DNA from 4 places in the Antribacter sp. NEAU-D49 genome. Region 4 is predicted to be linked to each of the others. Evidence: riboswitches for the same ligand, from Rfam matches in the RefSeq annotation. Region 4 holds a riboswitch; each other region holds the start of a gene.

Region 1 (3,695 bases), on a different contig from region 4:
CCGCGTCGCGCGACCGCGCCCGCGACCTCGGCGTCGCGGTCGGCACGGTCGGCACGGTCGGCACGGTCGGCACGGTCCAGCGTGCCTTCCGCGAGCTGGAGGCAAGCGGGGTGGTGACCAGCCGCCGTCGTACCGGCACCGTCATCGCTGTGGGTATGGGTATGGCGGGAATCTCAGCGCCGATTGCCGCCACAGCCATACCCGCAGCAGCGGGCGAAGCGGCGGGCGAAGCGGCGGGCGAAGCGGCGGGGGCGAGGTCGACCGGGGAAGGCAGTTCAGCGGGACGCGGTGAGGCGCTCGTCGCGCAGGCACGGGCCCTGGTCGCCGAGGCGCGCGCGGCCGGCCTGTCCGACGACGCCGTGCTCGACCTGGTCCGGGGCGCTCTCCACACGCCGTGAGGAGGGGTGCGTGCACATTGCTTCGGCACTTTGTCGGGGGGGGGGGGGGGGGGCGGGGGGGCCCCCCCCCCCCCCCGCCCCCGGGGCGCGGGGGGGGGGGGGGGGCCGCCACCCGCCCCCCCCCCCCCCCCCGACAAAGTGCCGAAGTGATGTGCGCGGCTCAGGCCTGCGCGACCTCCGCCGGGTCGGACTCCGCGCAGTTGCGGTTGACCACCAGCACGGGGCACGCCGAGTGGTGCAGCACCGCCTGGCTGGTGGAGCCCAGCAGGAGCCCGCGGAAGCCGCCGCGCCCTCGCGACCCGACCACGATCATGTCGGACGCCGAGGAGAACTCCGTGAGCAGCTCGGCGCCGGTTCCGTCGAGCACGATCCGCCGGATCACCATGCCCGGGTTCTGCGCCTCGTGCCGGTCGATGATGACGTCGAGCCCGGCCTTGATGTCGGCCAGCACCTGCTCGTGGTCGATGTTGGAGGGCAGCCACGCCAGCAGCCCAGCGCCTGAGCCGACCGGGACGCCCGCCACGGCCGTCAGCTCGGAGTCCCAGGCCTTGGCCTGCGCGATCGCGTGCCGCAGCGCCACCTCAGCCTGGGGCGACCCGTCGACACCGACCACGATGCGGCGCACGTCGCGCACCGCGCTCCACGGCCGGGTACCACCGGCCGCGCCACCACCGGCCGCGCCACCACCGGCCGCGCCACCACCGGCCGCGCCACCACCGGCCGCGTCAGCCTGCGCCGGCCCGCCCGCCGAGGCCTCCGCGGCCGACTCCGCCTCCTGCGCCGCGGCCTCGTCGGACCCGGGCGGCGCCCACGCGCCACGCCCCCTGGTCTCGCGCAGCGGGACCACCACGACGGGGCAGTGCGCGTGCGCGGGCAGCGCCGACGAGACGGTGCCGAGGAGCCGTTCCGTGAAGCCTCCGCGGCCCCGGGTGCCGACCACGGCGAAGCCGTAGTCGCGCGACAGCTCGACGAGCACCCCGGCCGCGTCGCCGGTCGCCACAGCCGTGGTCACCCGTACGCCGCAGCCCTCGACCCTGGCCTCCGCCTCCGCGAGCACCGCGCGGGCGCCTTCCTGGATGGTGCTGTCGTCGAGCGCCGCATACCCGCCGTCGAGCGAGGCCGCGGTGAACGACGGGAGCGAATAGCTGCACACGATGTGCAGCGCCCAGCCGATCCGGCGGGCGTACGCCGCCGCCCAGTCCAACGCGTGCAGGCTCGCCTCCGAGCCGTCGACCCCGACCAGCACGACCTCCGGTCGCTTCATCGCGCCTCCCGCGTCTCTCTGGAGTGATGCCACCACGCTACTCGTCCGGCGGGGCCCCGGCAGGGAAGCACGCACGACGGCGCCCGCCGTCCCCGGAGGGGGCAGATGCACGACGCCCCGGTCCATGGGATGGACCGGGGCGTCGGTGGCGGTAGCTGTCGCTGGTCGGCTCAGTACCGGATGAACTGCGGCGAGCTCATCCAGATCGCGCGGAACTGGATGGTCTTGCCGGGGCGCGGTGCGTCGATCATCGTGTTGCCGCCGGCGTAGATGCCGATGTGGCCCGGCTGGTAGATGAGGTCGCCCGGCTGCGCCTCGGCGCGGGAGATCCGGGTACCGCCCGCAGCCTGCGCGGACGACGTGCGCGGAAGGTTGATGCCCGCCTGCGCGTAGACGTAGGAGGTGAAGCCGGAGCAGTCGAACCCGGCGGGCGTGGTGCCACCCGACAGGTACGGGACGCCCACGTAACGGGCCGCGATCGAGACGATCGTGGAGCCGTTGGCCGAGGCCGGGGCAGCCGCGCCGATGCTGCTCGAGCTCGAGCTCGAGGCGGTGGTCGACGTCGTCGTAGAACGCGACGTGGTGGTTGCCCGGACGGGCTCCGGCTCCGGCTCGGGGGCCGGCGTCACGGAGATGACTGCCTGCTCCACCGAGAGGTCGGCGTCGGCGGCCACTGCGACCACCGGGGCGGCCGCGAGAGCGGTGCGCGCCTGCTGCGTCAGAGCAGACAGGTCGACGGTGCTCAGCTTGGCGGCGTCGTTGGCGACGGGAGCGGCCTGGGCGGCCATGGCGCCGCCGAAGGTCGAGACGAGGAGCCCAGCCCCTGCTGCGACGACGGCCGCGTTGCGGCCGACGTTCGGGTTCTGTGCAAGGCCAGCTACAGGTCGGCGCGCTGCACGATGGCGAGCGCGAGACGTACGTGCGGTCACGTAGTACCTCTCCTTGTACGCCTACGAGGTCAGCTGTCGGGTTCGGGTGGGAGAAAGCACCCGGCCGAGCGACCCGAGAGTCCGCCCGACTTCACCCCAAGGACGCACCCTGGCGCCCAAAGTGGGTCCCCCGCCTCTGTCATGCGGGTCGTGGTGGCCCCGGCCGGTGACAGAGTTCGGCGTCCGTCCGAGGGCTCCGGTGGATTAACTCCTCGGAGCGGTTCTGAACGTACCGGAACCTCGGATGAATGTCACGTTCACGTCACGAAGGCGACCTGTCGCATAACTGGTGATGACACAGAACCGCCTCCGTGCTGCAGCACGGAGGCGGTTCACCAAGTGGTCTTGTGCGAGGTCAGGAAGCCGCCACGAAGAGGTGACGAGCCAGGTCCTCGGGCAGGTCGAGCACGAGCGGATCGCCTGCGACAGCCTCTGCCGGCACGTCCGCCGAGACCGTGTAGACGCCGTTCTCGTGGGTCGCGACGATGCGGGCCCCGGGCACCAGCCCGGCGTCCGCGAGACGGGCGAGCAGGTCGACGTCCGTCTGCAGCGGCTCCGCGATCCGGGTGAGCGACGCCGAGACGGAACCGCGCACCCCCTTCTTCGCCGCCGCCTCGAAGACGGCGGGCAGCGAGGCCACGCCCGCGAGGAACGGCACGTCCGTGAAGTCCTCGCCGAGCTCGGAGAGGCCGGGGATGGGGTTGCCGTACGGGTCGTGGTGCGGGTGGTCGAGCAGACCCACGAGGCGCCGCTCCACCTGCTCGCTCATCACGTGCTCCCAGCGGCACGCCTCGACGTGCACGTGCTCCCAGTCGAGCTTGATGACGTCGGTCAGCAGGCGCTCCGCCAGGCGGTGCTTGCGCATGACCCGCATCGCCTTGTCGTGCCCTGCCTCCGTGAGCTCGAGGTGGCGGTCGCCGGTGACCACCAGCAGACCGTCGCGCTCCATGCGCGCGACCGTCTGCGACACCGTGGGACCCGAGTGCCCCAGCCGCTCCGCGATCCGGGCGCGCAGCGGTGTGATGTCCTCCTCGTCCAGCTCGTAGATCGTCTTGAGGTACATCTCGGTGGTGTCGATCAGGTCCGTCACGTCCACTCCCGTTC
Region 2 (3,695 bases), on a different contig from region 4:
GCGCCCGCGACCGCGCCCCCTCGGGGTCCTCGCGGAACAGCCGCGCGGGCAGGTGCAGCCCGAACAGCGTGATGGTCTGCGCCCCGGCGGCGCGCAGCTCCGGCCCGAGGATCGACGGGTCGGTGAGCGTGTGGCAGTAGATCTCGCACGGGGGCAGGTCCGGGATCTGCCCCGCCGCCGCCTGCGCGTACGCGGCCTGCAGCTGGGTGAACGACTCGTTGACGTGGAACGTGCCGCCGAACGCCGACGCCGGGTCCACCCCGTCGCGCAGCCGCGGCAGCCGGGTGAGCAGCAGGTTCACCTTGAGCTGTGCGCCTTCGGGTGCGCTGCCCGATGGCGATCGCCCGCCCAGGTGCACCGCGTCACCACGGGCGCCGCCGGCCAGCGCGCCGCCGCCCACCGCGGCTTCCCCGCCCACCGGCGCGCCGCCGCCCGCCACGAGCAGCCGGTCCAGCGTCGCGGGGGCGCAGCCGGCCAGCACGTGACCGGCGCGCACGCCGTGAGCCACACCGTCGTCGTCCGTCCAGGCGACCTCGGCGTCACCCCCGCCGCCCGAGCCCACGCCACCCCCGGCGCCACCCGGCGCCACCGCCGTCACGTCCGCCCCGGTCAGGATCGTCGCCCCGGCGGCGAGCGCCGCGTCCCGCAGCGCCCCGCTGACGGCGCCCATGCCACCCACGGGGACGTCCCAGTCACCGGTCCCGTTACCGATCACGTGGTAGAGGAAGCACCGGTTCTGGCGCAAGGAGTCCTCGTCGAGGTCGGCGAACGTGCCGATCAGGCCGTCGGTGGCGGCGACGCCGCGCACCACGTCGTCGGCGAACGTGCGGCGCAGCACGGCGCCCAGCGGCTCCTCGAACAGGGCCCGCCACGCCTCGTCGTCGCCCACCGCTGCCTGTGCCTGGGCGCGGGAGAGCAGCGGCTCGGTCACCGTCGGGAACAGCCGCCGGGCCACGGAACCCGTCATGGCGTAGAACGCCTGCCAGGCCTCGAAGTCCGCGTCGCCCCCGGTGAGGCGGCGGAACGACGCACGGGTGACGTCGTCGGACCCCGTGTCCACGAGGAGGCCGCCCGCGCCCACCGGCGTGTACGACGAGTAGCGCCGCCGCCGGAGGCGCACGTCGAGGCCGAGCTCGGCCACGATCTGCCGCGGCAGGAGCGAGACGAGGTACGAGTACCGCGACAGTCGCGCGTCCACCCCGGCGAACGGGCGGGCCGACACAGCCGCGCCGCCCACGTGGTCCAGGCGCTCCAGAACCAGGACCGAGCGGCCCGCACGGGCGAGGTAGGCGGCGGCCACGAGGCCGTTGTGGCCCGCTCCGACGACGACGGCGTCGTACCGGGCGGCGAGGTGCTCCTGCATGGCGACATCGTGGCACGTGGCCGGAATATGCCGTCCCGTGATCCTTTCGTGACATTTCACGGGAAGACCGGTACGGTCATCCTCGCCTCGCCGTCCAGACGAGGCCCAGGACCGGACGCCGAGCCCCGCCACCGGTTCTGACCAGCGACGACGTGGCGGGGACGGGGGAACCAGGTAAGCCGGACGCACCTGCGTCCTTGGGGTGAAGCCCTGCACGTCAGTGCGGGGCCGGGTGACTCCCCATCCGAACCCGACAGCTCACCTCGCAGGCGTCGAGGAGATCCATCGTGCCTACTCTGACCGAGCCCGAACAGTCGACGACCCGAGCCGCCCGCGCCCGCCACCGGGCCGACGGCCGGGCCATCACCCCCCTCACGTCCATCACCCAGACCGCCGCCGAGAACATGTCGGTCGCCGCCCGCACGGGAGCGATCGCCGTCGTCTCCTCGGGGCTGCTCGCCTCCGTCTTCACGCAGACCGCGAGCGCCGCCCCCGTGTCGAACGGGGTCACGGAGCACAGCCTGGACCGCACGGCCGTGCCGGGTGCCACCCTCCAGCTGGTGCCCGTGGTGACCGTCGCCCCCGAGACCACCTTCGCCGTCGAGCAGGCCCCGGCCCCGGTGCTGCCCTACGCCGAGACCGAGGCGGGCATCGCCGAGGCTCGGGCCAAGGCGGAGGCGGAGGCCCGTGCCAAGGCCGAGGCCGAGGCCCGTGCCCGGGCGGAGGCCGAGGCACGTGCCGCCGCCGAGGCCCGCGCTGCCGCGGCAGCCGCCGCGGCGGAGGCGGAGGCGGAGGCAGCCGCCGCGCAGGCCGCCGCGCAGACCGTCTCCACCAGCACGTCCGCCGTGGGGCAGCAGGCCGTCAACCTCGCGCTGGAGCTGGTCGGTACGCCCTACGTCTACGGCGAGGAGTCGCCGTCGACGGGCTTCGACTGCTCGGGACTGATCTGGTACGTCTACAAGCAGCTGGGCATCAGCCTGCCGCGCACGTCGTCCGAGCTCCGGTACGCGGGCACGCAGGTGTCGCTCGCCAACGCCCGGCCGGGTGACATCGTGTGGACCTCCGGGCACGTCGCCCTCTACGCGGGCAACGGGATGATCGTCGAGGCCAACAAGCCCGGCATGCCCGTCCGGTACGTCTCGATGTGGCAGGACAACCCGATCATCGTCCGGGTCGCGTGAGACTCCTGACGTCCTGGGCCGCTGGGGCGGCCCAGGACGTCAGGTAACGTCCGGCGGGTGAAGATCCTCGTCCCGGACGTCCCGTTCGACCTCGACTTCCCGGCCCGGCTGCCCGACGGCGGAGCCTCCTTCGGCGCCGGCGGCACCGACATGGTGGTGGCCTACGGGATGAAGGACCCGGTCCCCGAGGAGCACATCGACGCCGAGGTGCTGGTGACGTGGTCCAGCCCGCCGCGGGTCGTGGCCGACGCCGCCCGCCGGCTCACCCGGCTGCGCTGGGTGCAGACGCTGTCCGCAGGGCCGGACGTCGCGCTCGCCGCGGGCTTCGCTCCGGAGGTCGTGATCTCGTCGGGCCGCTCGCTGCACGACGACACCGTCGCGGAGCACACGCTGGCCCTCGTCCTCGCGACCGTGCGGCGGATCGACGTGGCCCTGAGCGCCCAGCGGGAGCACCGGTGGGAGCGCGCCATCGCCTTCGCCCAGGCCGACCCGGCCACCGAGGGGCAGTACACGCTCGATGGTGCGCGGGTGACGATCTGGGGTTTCGGGTCCATCGCGCTGCGCCTCGCGCCGTTGCTCGCGGCGCTCGGCGCCGAGGTGACCGGGGTGGCGGGCACGGCGGGCGAGCGGGCCGGGTTCCCGGTGGTGACCGCCGCGGACCTGCCGCGGGTGCTGCCGCGGACCGACGTGCTGATCTCCCTGCTGCCGGCCACGGACGCCACCCGGCACGCCCTCGACGCGGCCACGCTGGATCTGCTCCCACCGCACGCACGGTTCGTGAACGTAGGCCGCGGGGCGACGGTGGACGAGGCGGCGCTCCTCGACGCCTTGCGCTCCGGCCGTCTCGCCGGGGCAGCGCTCGACGTCATGGAGACCGAGCCGCTCCCGGCCGGCTCTCCCCTGTGGGACGCGCCGAACACGATCCTCACGCCGCACGTGGCCGGGGGCCGGCCCCGGCGGGCGGCGCAGTTCCTGGCGGAGCAGCTCACGGCCTGGCGGTCGGGCGGGGCAGAATCCCTGCGCAACGTCGTGCCGAGATAGTCAGGTCGTCCGGCGCTGCGCCGCCCGGCCGCGTGGGGGCGGCTGGCACACCGGGCACGTGAACGACGACCGGTTCATGAACGATTCACGGCGGATCGCCGTCCCGCAGC
Region 3 (3,695 bases), on a different contig from region 4:
CGGGGCTGCCTCGGTGGGTCAAGTTGCTGGCGATAGGCGCCGCGACAGCAGTTGTCGTGCTCGTGCTGGTCATGCTGCTCGTGGGCGGCGATCACGGCCCTGGTATGCACGGCTGATGCCGATGTCCCCGGCGATCCGGAAACTGATGCTGACGGTTCACGTCGCCAGTTCAGTGGGCTGGCTCGGCGCGATCGTCGCCTACATCGCATTGAACGTGCCCATCTTTGCAAGCGACGACCAGCAGACCGTGCGGGCTGCGTACGTGATGATGGATCCGGTGTTGCGGTATGCCTTGATCCCTCTCGCTGCGGTAGCGCTTGTGACCGGGATCGTCCAGGCCCTCGGTACGCCCTGGGGATTGCTGCGGCACTACTGGGTGGTGATCAGCCTTGTACTGACGGCTGTCGCGTTTGTGATCCTGGTGCTCCACCTGCCCGCGGTCGAGGCCATGGCCGCAGTCGCGGCGGACCCCGCTGGCGATGTCGACCAGCTCGGCGGGGATCTGTTCCACGCGGTCGGTGGGATGGTCGTGTTGCTCGTCCCGTTGGCTCTCAACATCTACAAGCCGCGGGGGATGACGCGGTACGGCTGGCGCCGCACTCAGGTACGCGACCCAGCGTAGGGGCCTCCCGGAGGATCTGTGGCGAGCGGGCCATGACCGCTCTAGCAGCCCACACGCCGGTGCGCCTGGTCCACGAGGGACCAGGCGCACCGTGATGTCACCCTGAAGCTCGGGCTGTCAATCGAGTGTCGAGGCCTGAGGAGCGGGGCTCAGCCGACGCGGATGAAGGTCGGGCTGTCCTGCCAGAGCTTGCTGTAGCGCACGGTCTGACCCGGGACGGGGGCCTCGATCTGCATTCCGTCACCGGCGTAGATCGCGATGTGGCCGGGGCTCCAGATCAGGTCGCCGGGCTGTGCCTCGGCGCGTGAGACCACGGTGCCGGCGTAGCGCTGCTGCGACGACGTGCGGGGCAGGGTGATGCCGACCTTGGCGTAGACGTACGAGGTGAAGCCGGAGCAGTCGAACCCGGCGGGGGTCGAGCCGCCCCACAGGTACGGCACGCCGAGGTACTGCATGCCGATGGCGACAACGTCCGAGTTGGCGCCGGCGAGGACGGGCGCGGCCTCCTCCGGGGTGTCGGCGGCCGGGACGGGAGCGGCGCGTGTCTCGGTCCGCGAGGCGACCTCGACGACGGACTGGAGTTCGGGTTCGGGCTCCGGCTCGGGCGCCGGGGTCACGGCGATCGTGCCGGTCTCGACGATGAACTCCGTGTCGGCGGCGACCGTCACCACAGGGGCCGAGGCCAGCGACTGGCGGGCGTCCGCGGTCAGCGCGTGGAAGTCGACGGTCGACACCGATCGGTCGTTCGCATTCGCGGGGGCGCTGAACATCCCCATGATGAGGCCGGAGCCGGCGGCGACGACGGCGCCCCGGCGGGCGGCGGCGCCGAAGTTGCGCGCAGCGGCGCGCGACAAGGGGGTCAGCGGGGTGATGGGGCTACGGGCAGCACGATGGCGCCCGGGCGTGCATGAGGTCACGTCGGTTCTCCTACCGCCTGCGAGGTGAGCTGTCGGGTTCGGGTCGGAGACAGACCCGGCCGCACACCTACCCGTGCGGCTTCACCCCAAGGACACCGGTGGTGCCCACTTGCATGGGTCCCCCGTCCCTGTCATCTGGTCGTACGAACCTCGGGGCGGTGACAGGGCTCGGCGTCCGCCTCGGGCGCCCGCGGATTCTCCGCGAGATGGATCGACCGTAACCCAGGATCGCGGAAATGTCACAGTCAGGTCACGACCCCCGAGTCCCCTGTCTTGTGACGTGACCGAAGTGCCGGGCTTGGGCATCAGCGGGCACTGAGAATACCCGCCGGGGGTATTCTCAGTGCAGCGCAAGGTGCTCCCGAGGCGCCGCTCCATGTGCCCAGCCGACCAGAGCGGGCCCGCGGCGCAGCTGAACCACCCTCCGGCACCACGGGCGTACACGAGGCAGTCGCCAACCAGGCGCCGCCGCATACGAGAGGAAGCAATATGAGCACCACGACGTACGCAGTCCAGGGAATGACGTGTGGTGGCTGCGCCGCCAAGGTCACCGGTGCCGTCAGGCAGGTCGACGGAGTCGAGGACACGTCGGTCGACCTCGCGGCCGGCACCGTGACGGTGGTCGGCCCCGGTGCCGACCAGGACGCGGTCCGTGTGGCCATCGCCCAGCTCGGTTACCAGGTCGCCTGAGCCGCCAAGACAGCACCGCCGCCGTCGGCGAGCTTGTAGCTCGTCGACGGCGGCAGTACGGGCCCGCCGCCACCTCATGCCGTGGTCGCCGCACCCACGAGCCAACCAGTGATCAGCACGACCGCCATCATGAGCACGGTTTCGGGTGTAGCAGTGCGGTGCAGAGCCTCCCCGGAGGGGCGGCCGTGCCGGCGTCCGTTCGTCGCGCTCAAGAGTGGAACAGTGTGGAAGTGGTTGTAGGCGCCGATGAGGCCGACCACAGCCACGACTGCGACCTTGGCGAGCAGAGCAAGGCCCCAGTCTGTCTCCCACAGTTGGGACACGCTGTCGAGAATCGTCGCCGTCAGTAGGACGCCAGCTATGCCGACGACCGCAAGGGAGGCTCCAGCGGTCACCGAGAACCTGGCAGCCATCAGCCCGACGTCGAGGTGTCGTCGTTCCTTCTGCCGATGCCGGAGGATCACGGTGAGCATGACCACACCTCCGAGCCAGGTCGCCGCACCCGCCAGATGGGCGACGTCGGCGGCCAGAACGAGCCAGCGTGGATCCGCGGTGTTGCTATGACCGTCGAGGACGATGCCGGCGGCGGCCAGGACGACGCCGACCATGGAGACGGCCGAGGTGCGCAGGCTGCGACGAGCCCCGGCCAGGACGGCGACGGCTCCGGCCGCATGCAGGCCGATCACCCAACCTGTCGCGCCCGCGAGCGAGTCGACGACGGCCGACGGCGAGACGGCGGCCGTGATGTCACCGTGGGCGAGAGTCACCGCCCGAGAGGCGACACGCAGGATCAGCCCGACCAGGATCACCGCACCGGTCCAGCGCACCGTGGAGAGCACGACGGGGATGTCCTCCGAGTCGCGTCCGCGCAGAACGAGACCGGCGAACGCTAGGCCGCCTGCTGCGACGAGCCACCCCCAGAGCGTCGCCGCGTTCCCGGACCTCCCTACCGCGTCGACGAAGGGCGGCACGGGGTGATCCTGCATCGACCCCATGGAGTGTCCCGAGTGCGACGCCGAAGGGCTGTCGTCGGAGTTGCCCGCCGAGCCCGATGCAGCTGTCGGTTCGCCGACGGTGAAAGCCAGGCGCCCATCGATCGTGTGACCGTCCTGCGCCGCGACGGACCAGCTCACGGTGTAGCTGCCGTCAGCCAACGGCGTGCCCGGCGTAGCGACGACGAGGACGCCGTCTTGGGCTTGGGTAACTTCGGCGTCGATGGTGCCCTCGGGGCCAGCGATCTCGACGGCCTCGCCGATGGGCGTCACTGGGAGCGTGAAGGTCAGGGTCACGGCGGCGACCGGACCCGTCGACGTGGACCCGTCCGCAGGATCGGACGAGGACAGCTTCGTATGGGCAAAGGCAGGCGTCGCGCACCAGACCGTCAGAGCGGTCGCCGCTAGCAGAGTGCGCACGAGTCTCAGCGCGAGGGTACTTGGCATGGCCGAGCGGCCTTCCGTCTCGTAGTG
Region 4 (3,695 bases):
GCACCCGGGGATGGTCGGTCTCGACGCCCCACCGGCCCGCGTCGCGAGGGTCTTCGGCGAACGGCCACGCGAGGTCGCGGTGGAAGATGTGCCCGCCCGGCAGGCCCACGTCGCCCTCCAGGTCCACGGGGGTCCGCACCTCCAGGCACGGTGCCCCGTCGGCGTCGAGCGCCAGGCAGTCCTCGATCGGCTCGGCGAGCACCGAGTCGAGCGACCGGAGGGTCGCCGCGAGCGCCCGCGACCGCGCCCCCTCGGGGTCCTCGCGGAACAGCCGCGCGGGCAGGTGCAGCCCGAACAGCGTGATGGTCTGCGCCCCGGCGGCGCGCAGCTCCGGCCCGAGGATCGACGGGTCGGTGAGCGTGTGGCAGTAGATCTCGCACGGGGGCAGGTCCGGGATCTGCCCCGCCGCCGCCTGCGCGTACGCGGCCTGCAGCTGGGTGAACGACTCGTTGACGTGGAACGTGCCGCCGAACGCCGACGCCGGGTCCACCCCGTCGCGCAGCCGCGGCAGCCGGGTGAGCAGCAGGTTCACCTTGAGCTGTGCGCCTTCGGGTGCGCTGCCCGATGGCGATCGCCCGCCCAGGTGCACCGCGTCACCACGGGCGCCGCCGGCCAGCGCGCCGCCGCCCACCGCGGCTTCCCCGCCCACCGGCGCGCCGCCGCCCGCCACGAGCAGCCGGTCCAGCGTCGCGGGGGCGCAGCCGGCCAGCACGTGACCGGCGCGCACGCCGTGAGCCACACCGTCGTCGTCCGTCCAGGCGACCTCGGCGTCACCCCCGCCGCCCGAGCCCACGCCACCCCCGGCGCCACCCGGCGCCACCGCCGTCACGTCCGCCCCGGTCAGGATCGTCGCCCCGGCGGCGAGCGCCGCGTCCCGCAGCGCCCCGCTGACGGCGCCCATGCCACCCACGGGGACGTCCCAGTCACCGGTCCCGTTACCGATCACGTGGTAGAGGAAGCACCGGTTCTGGCGCAAGGAGTCCTCGTCGAGGTCGGCGAACGTGCCGATCAGGCCGTCGGTGGCGGCGACGCCGCGCACCACGTCGTCGGCGAACGTGCGGCGCAGCACGGCGCCCAGCGGCTCCTCGAACAGGGCCCGCCACGCCTCGTCGTCGCCCACCGCTGCCTGTGCCTGGGCGCGGGAGAGCAGCGGCTCGGTCACCGTCGGGAACAGCCGCCGGGCCACGGAACCCGTCATGGCGTAGAACGCCTGCCAGGCCTCGAAGTCCGCGTCGCCCCCGGTGAGGCGGCGGAACGACGCACGGGTGACGTCGTCGGACCCCGTGTCCACGAGGAGGCCGCCCGCGCCCACCGGCGTGTACGACGAGTAGCGCCGCCGCCGGAGGCGCACGTCGAGGCCGAGCTCGGCCACGATCTGCCGCGGCAGGAGCGAGACGAGGTACGAGTACCGCGACAGTCGCGCGTCCACCCCGGCGAACGGGCGGGCCGACACAGCCGCGCCGCCCACGTGGTCCAGGCGCTCCAGAACCAGGACCGAGCGGCCCGCACGGGCGAGGTAGGCGGCGGCCACGAGGCCGTTGTGGCCCGCTCCGACGACGACGGCGTCGTACCGGGCGGCGAGGTGCTCCTGCATGGCGACATCGTGGCACGTGGCCGGAATATGCCGTCCCGTGATCCTTTCGTGACATTTCACGGGAAGACCGGTACGGTCATCCTCGCCTCGCCGTCCAGACGAGGCCCAGGACCGGACGCCGAGCCCCGCCACCGGTTCTGACCAGCGACGACGTGGCGGGGACGGGGGAACCAGGTAAGCCGGACGCACCTGCGTCCTTGGGGTGAAGCCCTGCACGTCAGTGCGGGGCCGGGTGACTCCCCATCCGAACCCGACAGCTCACCTCGCAGGCGTCGAGGAGATCCATCGTGCCTACTCTGACCGAGCCCGAACAGTCGACGACCCGAGCCGCCCGCGCCCGCCACCGGGCCGACGGCCGGGCCATCACCCCCCTCACGTCCATCACCCAGACCGCCGCCGAGAACATGTCGGTCGCCGCCCGCACGGGAGCGATCGCCGTCGTCTCCTCGGGGCTGCTCGCCTCCGTCTTCACGCAGACCGCGAGCGCCGCCCCCGTGTCGAACGGGGTCACGGAGCACAGCCTGGACCGCACGGCCGTGCCGGGTGCCACCCTCCAGCTGGTGCCCGTGGTGACCGTCGCCCCCGAGACCACCTTCGCCGTCGAGCAGGCCCCGGCCCCGGTGCTGCCCTACGCCGAGACCGAGGCGGGCATCGCCGAGGCTCGGGCCAAGGCGGAGGCGGAGGCCCGTGCCAAGGCCGAGGCCGAGGCCCGTGCCCGGGCGGAGGCCGAGGCACGTGCCGCCGCCGAGGCCCGCGCTGCCGCGGCAGCCGCCGCGGCGGAGGCGGAGGCGGAGGCAGCCGCCGCGCAGGCCGCCGCGCAGACCGTCTCCACCAGCACGTCCGCCGTGGGGCAGCAGGCCGTCAACCTCGCGCTGGAGCTGGTCGGTACGCCCTACGTCTACGGCGAGGAGTCGCCGTCGACGGGCTTCGACTGCTCGGGACTGATCTGGTACGTCTACAAGCAGCTGGGCATCAGCCTGCCGCGCACGTCGTCCGAGCTCCGGTACGCGGGCACGCAGGTGTCGCTCGCCAACGCCCGGCCGGGTGACATCGTGTGGACCTCCGGGCACGTCGCCCTCTACGCGGGCAACGGGATGATCGTCGAGGCCAACAAGCCCGGCATGCCCGTCCGGTACGTCTCGATGTGGCAGGACAACCCGATCATCGTCCGGGTCGCGTGAGACTCCTGACGTCCTGGGCCGCTGGGGCGGCCCAGGACGTCAGGTAACGTCCGGCGGGTGAAGATCCTCGTCCCGGACGTCCCGTTCGACCTCGACTTCCCGGCCCGGCTGCCCGACGGCGGAGCCTCCTTCGGCGCCGGCGGCACCGACATGGTGGTGGCCTACGGGATGAAGGACCCGGTCCCCGAGGAGCACATCGACGCCGAGGTGCTGGTGACGTGGTCCAGCCCGCCGCGGGTCGTGGCCGACGCCGCCCGCCGGCTCACCCGGCTGCGCTGGGTGCAGACGCTGTCCGCAGGGCCGGACGTCGCGCTCGCCGCGGGCTTCGCTCCGGAGGTCGTGATCTCGTCGGGCCGCTCGCTGCACGACGACACCGTCGCGGAGCACACGCTGGCCCTCGTCCTCGCGACCGTGCGGCGGATCGACGTGGCCCTGAGCGCCCAGCGGGAGCACCGGTGGGAGCGCGCCATCGCCTTCGCCCAGGCCGACCCGGCCACCGAGGGGCAGTACACGCTCGATGGTGCGCGGGTGACGATCTGGGGTTTCGGGTCCATCGCGCTGCGCCTCGCGCCGTTGCTCGCGGCGCTCGGCGCCGAGGTGACCGGGGTGGCGGGCACGGCGGGCGAGCGGGCCGGGTTCCCGGTGGTGACCGCCGCGGACCTGCCGCGGGTGCTGCCGCGGACCGACGTGCTGATCTCCCTGCTGCCGGCCACGGACGCCACCCGGCACGCCCTCGACGCGGCCACGCTGGATCTGCTCCCACCGCACGCACGGTTCGTGAACGTAGGCCGCGGGGCGACGGTGGACGAGGCGGCGCTCCTCGACGCCTTGCGCTCCGGCCGTCTCGCCGGGGCAGCGCTCGACGTCATGGAGACCGAGCCGCTCCCGGCCGGCTCTCCCCTGTGGGACGCGCCGAACAC

What was found. A riboswitch is a leader RNA that binds a small molecule or an ion and turns the genes downstream of it on or off. The one in region 4 is predicted to bind cyclic di-AMP.
Region 1: another riboswitch for cyclic di-AMP. It lies ahead of AC060K_RS11065 (C40 family peptidase); the one in region 4 lies ahead of AC060K_RS01750 (C40 family peptidase).
Region 2: another riboswitch for cyclic di-AMP. It lies ahead of AC060K_RS05610 (C40 family peptidase); the one in region 4 lies ahead of AC060K_RS01750 (C40 family peptidase).
Region 3: another riboswitch for cyclic di-AMP. It lies ahead of AC060K_RS05285 (C40 family peptidase); the one in region 4 lies ahead of AC060K_RS01750 (C40 family peptidase).

Annotation. Positions count from the first base shown of each region.
Region 1 covers NZ_JBXTSN010000012.1:39,498-43,192, forward strand. The annotation lists gene AC060K_RS11055 (GntR family transcriptional regulator) at 1-398, shown strand, start outside; gene AC060K_RS11060 (universal stress protein) at 559-1,662, opposite strand; gene AC060K_RS11065 (C40 family peptidase) at 1,833-2,591, opposite strand; cyclic di-AMP (ydaO/yuaA leader) riboswitch at 2,594-2,783, opposite strand; gene AC060K_RS11070 (iron-dependent transcriptional repressor DtxR) at 2,947-3,681, opposite strand.
Region 2 covers NZ_JBXTSN010000004.1:168,209-171,903, reverse strand. The annotation lists gene AC060K_RS05615 (phytoene desaturase family protein) at 1-1,363, opposite strand, end outside; cyclic di-AMP (ydaO/yuaA leader) riboswitch at 1,470-1,650, shown strand; gene AC060K_RS05610 (C40 family peptidase) at 1,651-2,544, shown strand; gene AC060K_RS05605 (NAD(P)-dependent oxidoreductase) at 2,602-3,585, shown strand; gene mutM (bifunctional DNA-formamidopyrimidine glycosylase/DNA-(apurinic or apyrimidinic site) lyase) at 3,586-3,695, opposite strand, start outside.
Region 3 covers NZ_JBXTSN010000004.1:104,046-107,740, forward strand. The annotation lists gene AC060K_RS05275 (hypothetical protein) at 1-116, shown strand, start outside; gene AC060K_RS05280 (DUF2269 domain-containing protein) at 116-622, shown strand; gene AC060K_RS05285 (C40 family peptidase) at 772-1,539, opposite strand; cyclic di-AMP (ydaO/yuaA leader) riboswitch at 1,538-1,707, opposite strand; gene AC060K_RS05290 (heavy-metal-associated domain-containing protein) at 2,029-2,229, shown strand; gene AC060K_RS05295 (copper resistance CopC/CopD family protein) at 2,304-3,668, opposite strand.
Region 4 covers NZ_JBXTSN010000002.1:991-4,685, reverse strand. The annotation lists gene AC060K_RS01755 (phytoene desaturase family protein) at 1-1,594, opposite strand, end outside; cyclic di-AMP (ydaO/yuaA leader) riboswitch at 1,701-1,881, shown strand; gene AC060K_RS01750 (C40 family peptidase) at 1,882-2,775, shown strand; gene AC060K_RS01745 (NAD(P)-dependent oxidoreductase) at 2,833-3,695, shown strand, end outside.